One region of the Citrobacter sp. KH_055_1 genome, then DNA from elsewhere that is predicted to be linked to it. Evidence: riboswitches for the same ligand, from Rfam matches in the RefSeq annotation. Region 1 holds a riboswitch; each other region holds the start of a gene.
What was found. A riboswitch is a leader RNA that binds a small molecule or an ion and turns the genes downstream of it on or off. The one in region 1 is predicted to bind cobalamin.

Region 1 (3,282 bases):
TCTCGCGCCATTGCTGATTGGTATTCTGGTTGCCGTCATCGGTGCATCAACAGGTCCGCTCACAGGATTTGCCATGAATCCGGCGCGTGATTTTGGTCCTAAGTTGTTTGCCTGGTTTGCCGGATGGGGAGATGTTGCGATGACGGGGGGACGCGATATCCCATACTTTATCGTCCCGATTGTGGCACCGATCATCGGTGCGTGCGCCGGGGCAGCAATTTATCGTTACTTTATTGGCAAAAATTTACCGTGTAATACTTGTAAGCTGGAGGAAAATGAGAACTAGCTTCATGGAAATTGTTTATTTCTGAAATGCAAAAACTGATTTCGTGATCCGGTTTCCTGAACAGCTTAAAAAGTCTCCCCACAATGGGAGACTTTTGTTATGGTCCATTAACACCTTTTATCATTGCGTCTAATAGCGAGATGAAAAGTGAATGTAAATAATGTGTTTTTATTTATAACAATAAATTAACTGAGAGGTTTTATCATGATTTCTGCGAGCGCCCTGAACTCAGAACTCATTAATAAAATCGCACAGGATTTTGCACAGGCCACCAGTCTGGCCGTTGTGGTTGTCAATATTCACGGTGATGAAATTTCTGAACTCTTTAATTTTACCCCTTTCTGCCAGTTGATGCGCCAGCACCCGCAACACAGCACGCGATGCCGTATGAGCGATCGTTGTGGGGGCCTTGAAGCATCAAAATCAGACCAGCCGTGTATTTATCGCTGTCATGCCGGCCTTACCGATTTTTCTATCCCTTTGGTGATTGCAGGCCACTTGGTTGGTTTTGTTTTATGCGGTCAGGTGCGCTTAAGCAATGACGTAGGCCTGGTTGATATTTTGAGTGTCGATGATCGCTGGCAAGCCGATCCCGAACTGCTCAATGAATTTCGTAATGTTCCGGAAATGGACTATTCTCGCGTCATCGCCTCTGCAGATTTGTTGAAGTTGATTGTTGAAAATTGCCTTAAAAAACAATTGAATTTCGTTGTCATTAAAGACAGTACACAGCAGTCAGAGTCGGTGCGTCCAACCCGTAGCCCGACTCCTCATGACAGTAAAATGAAAAAAGCGTTGCGCTATATCGACGCACATTTGTCGGATGAGCTTCGCCTCGAGGAGGTGGCTTCGCATGTTTATCTCAGTCCGTACTATTTCAGCAAGCTGTTCAAAAAATATCAGGGGATCGGTTTTAATGCCTGGGTAAACCAACAGCGAATGGCAAGTGCTAAAGAGTTGCTTTGTCATAGTGACTGGAGTATTGCCAGTATTGCGCGAAATTTAGGCTTTTCGCAAACCAGTTATTTTTGCAAAGTTTTCCGCCAGACATACCAGGTGACGCCGCAGGCTTTTCGCCAGCAAATTAGTGTTGTTTCGTCCGAAGAGTCAGCATAAATAGCAATATTTTGCTATTGCCGATTTTTGATATCGTATTGTATGTCCGTCATTATAAAATGAAAAATAAGGATAGAAGACAATAAATTGTCATAGCGCAACAAAGTAATAGTGTCTGAAGGATAAACTGCACCAGTTTTTATTTTTGTGATGAGATACAGTGTCTGTGTGAATGACTTTCTTTATTATTAATTGAAGCTTTCATACGGAATGCAAACTTAAGAATAAGCTGAATGACGCCATAACATTGGCTGAATGAGCGTAAAAGATATTTAAATGAATTTTTGTCATGAGGTGTGTTAATTCATCTCATGCCTGGAGCTTAATAGAATTTGCTCCTGAGCTGACAGGTTTACCACGTTTGTGGTAGGGAAGGGGGTGAGAATCCCCCGCAGCCCCCGCTGCTGTGATGCTGACGACCCCGTATAGACCACTGATCGCGAGATTGGGAAGGACGGGTGAGAATGACGCTAAGCCAGAAGACCTGCCTGTCAGTGACTACCAACAACTTCGGTGGGAAGTGGGTTGCTCAGATGCATACAGTCGAAAGACTGGGTATCTCTACACCCCTACCACCCTGAACAGGATCAGGGTATGGCGGCCAATTTTCGCGCGTTTGTTCTTGCAGGTACCGGAAGCGGCTGTGGTAAAACCACGGTAACGCTGGGCTTGTTGAGTCTGCTGAAAAAACGCGGTTTGCGCGTCCAGCCTTGCAAAGTCGGTCCTGATTATCTGGATACCGGCTGGCATACCGCCGTATCTGGCACAGCCTCCCGCAATCTTGATAGCTTCATGCTCCCCACTTCCACGCTGAACGCCTTATTTTGCGAACATATGCAGCATGCGGATATCGCCGTCATCGAAGGCGTTATGGGGTTGTATGACGGTTATGGTACGGACCCCAATTACTGCAGTTCCGCCGCGATGGCGAAGCAGCTGGGCTGTCCGGTCATTTTGCTGGTGGACGGTAAAGCCGTCTCAACGTCAATTGCTGCCACGGTGATGGGATTCCAGCATTTTGATCCAACGCTGAACATTGCTGGCGTGATTGTTAACCGGGTAAACAGCGAAACGCATTACCAGCTACTTAAAGTCGCCATCGAACGCTACTGTTCGATACCTGTATTGGGCTATGTTCCCCGCGTGGATGGCGTGGCGCTCCCTGAGCGTCATCTGGGACTGGTGACCGCGCGGGAATCAATCGTCAATCAGTTGCCGTGGCAGGAATTTGCTACAACGCTTGAGCAAACGTTAGATATCGACGCGCTGCTGGCCTTAAGCCAGTTAGACACCCCACCGGTGGGCGAATGGCCCGCGCTTCCTGCCTCCGATGCCGGAGCTGGACTGACGCTTGCCATTGCTGATGACGAAGCATTCAACTTCTACTATCCGGATAACATTACGCTACTGGCGCGCACGGGCCTCAATATTGTCCGTTTCAGCCCGCTACACGACAGCCGTCTCCCTGATTGCCAGATGATCTGGCTAGGGGGCGGATACCCTGAGCTGCACGCTGCCGGGCTTGCCCAAAATTCCACCATGCTGGCGCAACTGCGTGCGGCTCATCAGCGCGGTGTGGCGATTTACGCGGAGTGCGGTGGTCTGATGTACCTGGGGAGTTCGCTGGAAGACAGCAACGGCGATATCTGGCCGATGGGGGATATTATTCCCGGTCACAGCAAAATGGGCAAACGTCTGACCCGATTTGGCTATTGTGAAGCGCAGGCCGAACAACAAACCTTACTCGCTGCGCCCGGTGACGTGCTGCGCGGACATGAATTTCACTATTCCGATTTTACCCCTCAAACCCAGGCCGTGATGAGCTGTCGCAAAGTTCGCGATGGCGAAACGTTACAGGCGTGGTCTGGCGGTTGGCAGGT
Region 2 (3,282 bases), 2.1 Mb from region 1:
ACGGTTTAGCGATTTCAGTGGCCAGTACGCGGTTGAAGTTCTGCGCCAGCGCTAACGAGAAGTTGCCATTGCCACAGTACAATTCAAGCAGGTCGCCCTGCGAATCTTTGGTGACATCAATCGCCCATTCCAGCATCTGAATGTTCATGGCGGCATTCGGCTGCGTGAAGCTGTTCTCAACCTGGCGGTAGATAATCTCTTTACCCGCAACCGGCAAACGTTCATCGATGTAATCTTGATCCAACGCGATTTTGGTTTTGGTCGCCCGGCCAATCAGATGCACATTCAGGTTTTGCGCGCGTAGCGCATCCCGCAGTGCTTCGGCTTCCTGACGCCATTCGTCATCTAACTTTTTATGGTACAGCATGGATACCACCGCCTGATTGCTCATGGTGGTGAGGTAATCAATCTGGAACAATTTATGACGCAGGACGTGATTGTGACGAACGCCGTCAATCATGGCTGTCATCAGCGTGTTGATGAGTTCGCTGGCTGCCGGAAAGCTGTCGACGCGAATACGGCTTTTGGTCTGGCTTTCAAACATGATGTGATACAGGTCGTCACCGTCATGCCACAGGCGGAATTCAGCGCGCATGCGGTAATGACTGACCGGCGAGCGAAACACTTCCGGAGCCTGATCAGTAAATGGCGTCATTAAGCTCTGTAAACGAGCCACTTTATCGGCTAGCTGCGCGTCATACTGTTCTGTCGGGAGGTGTTCGGGGGTCATGATGCGTCCTGAAAAATAAAAGTACGCGGGGATTGTAGGGATTGCTCAGTAGATGTCCAGTTATTGATGATTTCTAATATTGTGATACGCAGTCTGGACAGTCGGTAATAACAAACTGTAGCATCCGCGTTCCGGTCCTGTGAGTTAAAAGGGAATCCAGTGTAAATCTGGAGCTGACGCGCAGCGGTAAGGAAAGGTGAAATGAGAGCGTAAGCAGACACTGCCTTTGGGTGGGAAGTCTTCATTTCTTTTTATTCGCTATATTGAATAACCTTCCAAGCCCGAAGACCTGCCGGCTAACGTCGCATCTGGTTTTCATCATCGCGTACTATCGGTGGGACCTGCGGCATCCTTCTTATATTGTGGATGCTTTACAATGATCAAAAAATCATTGCTGCTGACGGCACTTTCCGTCGCGGCATTTTCTGGTTGGGCGCAGGATGCTAGCCCGGATACTCTCGTCGTTACGGCTAACCGTTTTCAGCAACCCCTTAGTGCAGTGCTTGCTCCCATCACCGTTGTTACGCGCCAGGAAATCGATCGCTGGCAATCTACCTCTGTGAATGACGTTCTTCGCCGCCTGCCGGGTGTCGATATCGCGCAATACGGTGGTATGGGACAAAATTCGTCTATTTCTATTCGTGGGACCAACGCCAGCCATGTACTGGTGCTGATTGACGGCGTGCGCCTGAATTTAGCTGGGGTGAGTGGTGCCGCCGATCTCAGCCAGTTCCCGGTATCACTGGTGCAACGTATTGAATACATTCGTGGGCCGCGTTCCGCTGTTTATGGTTCTGATGCGATCGGCGGTGTGGTGAATATCATTACCACGCGAGAAAAACCGGGGACGGAATTGACCGCCGGTGTGGGCAGTAATGGTTATCAGAATTACGACATCTCGACGCAGCAACAGCTCGGTGAGAATACGCGCGTGACGCTGATGGGGGATTATGCCTATACCAAAGGTTTTGACGTTGTCGCCTACGGTAGCACTGGTGAGCAAGCGCAGCCCGATAAAGATGGTTTTTTAAGTAAGACGCTGTACGGCGCACTGGAACATAACTTCTCCGACACCTGGAGCGGGTTTGTGCGCGGCTATGGCTATGATAACCGCACCAATTATGATTCTTACTACTATCCAGGCACGCCGTTAGTCGATACCCGTAAGCTCTATAGCCAAAGCTGGGATGCCGGACTGCGCTTTAATGGCGAGCAAATCCAATCACAACTGGTTTCCAGCTACAGCCATAGCAAAGACTACAACTATGACCCGGACTATGGTCGCTACGACTCCTCGGCAACCCTGGATGAGATGAAGCAATATAACGTGCAGTGGTCAAACAGTATGGTGGTTGGCCACGGCAATGTGGGCGCTGGCGTCGACTGGCAAAAGCAAACCACAGAGCCAGGCACCGGGTATGTTACGGACGGTTACGATCAGCGTAATACCGGTATTTATCTGACCGGGTTGCAACAGCTTGGCGACTTCACCTTCGAAGGCGCGGCGCGCAGTGACGACAACTCCCAGTTTGGTCGGCATGGCACATGGCAAACCAGCGCCGGATGGGCGTTCATTGACGGCTATCGTTTCATTGCTTCTTATGGCACCTCTTATAAAGCACCTAATCTGGGGCAGCTGTACGGTATGTATGGCAATGCAAACCTTGATCCTGAAGAGAGCAAGCAGTGGGAAGGGGCGTTTGAAGGGTTAACGGCGGATGTAAACTGGCGTTTGTCAGGATATCGCAACGATATCGATAACATGATCGATTATGACCCCCACACTCTGAAATACTATAACGAAGGGAAAGTGCGGATTAAAGGCGTTGAAGCGACGGCGAGTTTCGATACGGGTCCGCTGGCGCATACGCTGAGCTATGACTATGTCGATGCGCGTAATGCGATTACGGACAAGCCGCTGGCCCGCCGTTCAAAACAGCAGGTGAAGTATCAGCTCGATTGGCAGGTCTATGATTTTGACTGGGGCCTGACGTATCAATATCTGGGAACACGATATGACAAGGACTATGTCACTAACCAGCCGGTAAAATTGGGTGGAGTGAGTTTGTGGGATCTGGCGGTGTCATATCCGATCACCTCACAGCTGACAGTTCGTGGTAAAATCGCCAACCTGTTCGATAAAGATTACGAGACAGTTTATGGCTACCCAACTGCAGGACGGGAATACACCTTGTCTGGCAGCTACACTTTCTGATCCACGTCCCACCGTGCTGGTGTTTGATTCCGGCGTCGGTGGGTTGTCGGTCTACAATGAGATCCGCAACCTCTTGCCGGATCTCCACTATATATACGCTTTCGATAACGTTGCCTTTCCTTATGGAGAGAAGAGCGAGGAATTTATTGTCGAGCGTGTTGTTGAGATTGTGACTGCCGTTCAGCAGCGCTACCCCCTTTCACTGGCTGTTATCGCCTGCAATACCGCCAGCACGGTGTCACTCCCTGCGTTACGCGAAAAGTTCGCTTTCCCGGTCGTCGGCGTGGTACCTGCAATTAAACCGGCGGCGCGCCTTACGGCTAACGGTGTAGTGGGG
Region 3 (3,282 bases), 130 kb from region 1:
CAGCACCGCTCCCGTCGATGCCCCGGCCGAGATCCCCAGCAGATAAGGTTCGGCCAGCGCATTACGCAGTAGTGATTGCAGCACCACGCCGGAAACGGCCAGACAGGCACCGCAGCATGCAGAGACCAGCGCACGGGTCAGGCGGTAGTTCCAGATGATCCCAGCATCCAGCGCGTCTACCGGATATTGGCTGCCAAACAGGTGGTTTGCCAGCGTGTGGGTGACATGCTGCCACGGGATAAACGTCTCACCGATGGAGATCCCCGCCAGCAGCACCCCGCACATCACCACGCTGACCCACAGGCTGTGCAGCAGCGTTCGCTGGGTAAACTGACTCATCGCCCGACGCGTCCTGCGTAATTCGCTCATTGTTGATGGCTTTCCTGAGTGCGAAAGCGCGTGATGCCCGTGCATGACATCACGCGCGACGAGGATTAATGAGTGGCCTGCGGGTGTGCCAGACCGTATTGCACCAGCGCATCGGCGAGTTTTTCCAGCCCGTCAAGGGTTCTGATGCCCGCATTCATGGTCTGGACATCAATCACCGGCAGGTGGTTGTCTTTCACCGCCGGGATAAGACGGGTAACCGGGTCAGACTTGAGGTATTCCATTTTGACTTTCCAGTCATCCGCCGGGAAACGGCGACGGCCCATCTCGCCGAGAACAATCACCGATGGACTGGCTTTGGCAATGGTTTCCCAGCCGACAGTCGGCCACTCTTCCGCAGAATCAATGACATTTTTTACCCCGAGGGTTTGTGCGATCCACGCGGCGGGGCCAAATTTACCGGCAACATACGGATCAAGCTGCAGATCGGCGCTGGAGAACCAGAAGACGGCAGAAACGTTATTCTCCATGCCGGTGATCTTCGTTTTGGCTGCGGCCTCGCGGGCTTTGAGGCTGGCTATCAGCTCATCGCCCTTGTCCTGCACATCGAAGATTTTGGCCAGATCGGCAACTTCCTGGTAGACCATGGCGATATCAAACATGCCTTTACGCACACCATCGCCGCCGTCTTCATTGTCTTTTGCACAATCGGCAGGGGCGGTATAAACCGGAACGTTGAGTTCACTGAATTGTTCATAAGAGGCAACCGTCCCCGCGGGGCCAATCTGCCATTCAAACTGGCTGGCAACCAGGTCTGGTTTTTTGGCGATAATGCCTTCAAAGCTGGGTATGTTTTGCGCGATGACTGCAATCTTGTCATTCGCCGCTTTGTACTGTTCAGGAACCGGGCCAAACCACAGCGATGTGCCTACAACGCGATCGGCCAGACCCAAAGAATAGAGGATTTCAGTGCTGTTCTGACCCACTGTGATCACGCGCTGCGGGGCTTTATTAAAGGTAATATCTCGACCACAGTTTTTGATAGTCAGCGGATATTGCGTCTTTGCTGCCGTCGCCATATTACTGGTCAGGAAGAGTGCCGCGCCGGTCAGCGCCAGAAGTGAATATTTGCAATAAGCAGAGGTAAAAACAGAATACATTATCATTGTCCCGTTGATGCCAGCGCTTCAGCGTCTGGTCATTATTTATTTCGCGGGACAGGCGCATGACGATAGATGACATTTCATCATGACATTCAGGCAAAATAATATGAAAATAAAACATATTGTTGCCAGTTTGATCAGGAATCAATTTTGTTCATTCGTCAAATAAATCACCCCATGGACCATCCCGTCCACTCAATGTATAAAACCATGACAGTAGGTCTCCTGGCTTACGGTAATCAGAATATCGGCCTTCCCATAAAAATATTTTACAGTGACCTGTAGTGAATCATCACTACACAGAGATATTCAGCATCCGCTTACAGTTGCGGGGGCAGCTATGGCATAAGAGAGAAATCATCCGCACCATATTCCGTTTCAAAAGCATGACTGCGCTTTGAAATACTGTCGGAGCGGACTGTATCGGTATGCTAATATTGCGTCAACCGCTGTAATAAGTAGGTAGTATTTAATTGTCATTTTTAATTCCTTTTAAATCATGTGGTTAATCTTTAATGCTTCATTGTGATGTGCCGAAGATAATAAATATTTGGTAAATTAAATGAGAATTATTTGATGTTGATCAATTAACGATGTGGCGTTGAAAAAGAATAAAATGAATAGCGAGAAATACACGCTTATTAAATAATCTGCGCCACATCACATTTTTCAATGTGTTTTTCCATATGGACAATTTGTTGCTCGCCACCTTCATCAAGGAACACGTTAAAGTGATTGTTGCACCAAAACTGATAGCCGCCGGGTAAAAAATGATGGGTATGCAAGTAGAGCGTTTTATATTGCTGACGCTGACAATATGCTTCTGCCAGCGTCATAAGTTGGCGGCCTATACCTCGACGGCGGTGTTCCTGTTCCACGTAACAGCGGCAAATTTCTGCGGTGTTGGCTAAATCATAGCGCCCGCGCAATGCCATGATTCTGTCATCGTACTGACACACTGCCAGCGTAGCGATAAGTTGCTGGTGTGCATCCCACGCGCCGAGCAGTAGATTTCGGGGGTGGTGCAGGTAGTGTGAACGTAAATCTAATATGTCTTCGTCAGGACGTGGAGTGGGCCTGTTAGCCTGAAAATAGAGATTTAAATGACGGATAATAAATGACTGAACGGCGGGAATATCCGACTCGGTAATTTCGCGAAAGGTATACGTAGCATTAGGGTTCATTGTTGTGGGTATTATCAGGAGTAGGGGAAATGATAATAGCAACTCAGCGGGGATTGCAGAAGTGAAGAGTGACCGACAAGCAAAGCCTGCCGGCCATCACTAAACGTTAAATATCAGCCAGTGCGGCGTCACGGTTCGGGAAGAACGCCAGACGGCCGGGGATGGGTTGGATACCCGCACGCGCCATGGTGCGTAGCGGTTGGAACTCCAGATTACTGATACGTAATTCACAGCCTTCCGGCAGTCGTTTAACAAAACGCTGGAAGGCGTCCAGACCACCGGCATCCAGTACCGGGACGGCATCCCACTTCAGTACCACGATGCGCTTGCCTGTAATACGCGTTTCGAGATCGGTAAACAATCCCTCCGCTGCGGCAAAGAACAGCGGGCCAATCACGCGCAGCACCAGCACATCGTCCGGTACGTCTACGTTAACCGGTGCCAGGCGCGTCATGCGCGCAATGCGGCGCATAAACAGCAGCGAGGCAAGGACGATACCGACGCTGATGGCGATTACCATATCGAACAGTACGGTCAGCGACATACACATCAGCATCACGATGATGTCGTCTTTCGGTGCGTGACGCAGCAGATCCACCACTTTATGG

Region 2: linked by a shared signal. The riboswitch ahead of btuB (TonB-dependent vitamin B12 receptor BtuB) and the one ahead of AC3ITF_RS08700 (cobyrinic acid a,c-diamide synthase CobB) in region 1 are both predicted to bind cobalamin.
Region 3: linked by a shared signal. The riboswitch ahead of AC3ITF_RS09340 (ABC transporter substrate-binding protein) and the one ahead of AC3ITF_RS08700 (cobyrinic acid a,c-diamide synthase CobB) in region 1 are both predicted to bind cobalamin.

The regions. Positions count from the first base shown of each region.
Region 1 covers NZ_CM174473.1:1,878,268-1,881,549, forward strand. The annotation lists gene pduF (propanediol diffusion facilitator PduF) at 1-286, shown strand, start outside; gene pocR (transcriptional regulator PocR) at 491-1,402, shown strand; cobalamin riboswitch at 1,734-1,908, shown strand; gene AC3ITF_RS08700 (cobyrinic acid a,c-diamide synthase CobB) at 1,997-3,282, shown strand, end outside.
Region 2 covers NZ_CM174473.1:4,509,782-4,513,063, reverse strand. The annotation lists gene trmA (tRNA (uridine(54)-C5)-methyltransferase TrmA) at 1-730, opposite strand, end outside; cobalamin riboswitch at 846-1,041, shown strand; gene btuB (TonB-dependent vitamin B12 receptor BtuB) at 1,107-2,945, shown strand; gene murI (glutamate racemase) at 2,890-3,282, shown strand, end outside.
Region 3 covers NZ_CM174473.1:2,007,008-2,010,289, forward strand. The annotation lists gene AC3ITF_RS09335 (FecCD family ABC transporter permease) at 1-369, opposite strand, end outside; gene AC3ITF_RS09340 (ABC transporter substrate-binding protein) at 435-1,487, opposite strand; cobalamin riboswitch at 1,689-1,915, opposite strand; gene AC3ITF_RS09345 (GNAT family N-acetyltransferase) at 2,132-2,674, opposite strand; gene dauA (C4-dicarboxylic acid transporter DauA) at 2,781-3,282, opposite strand, start outside.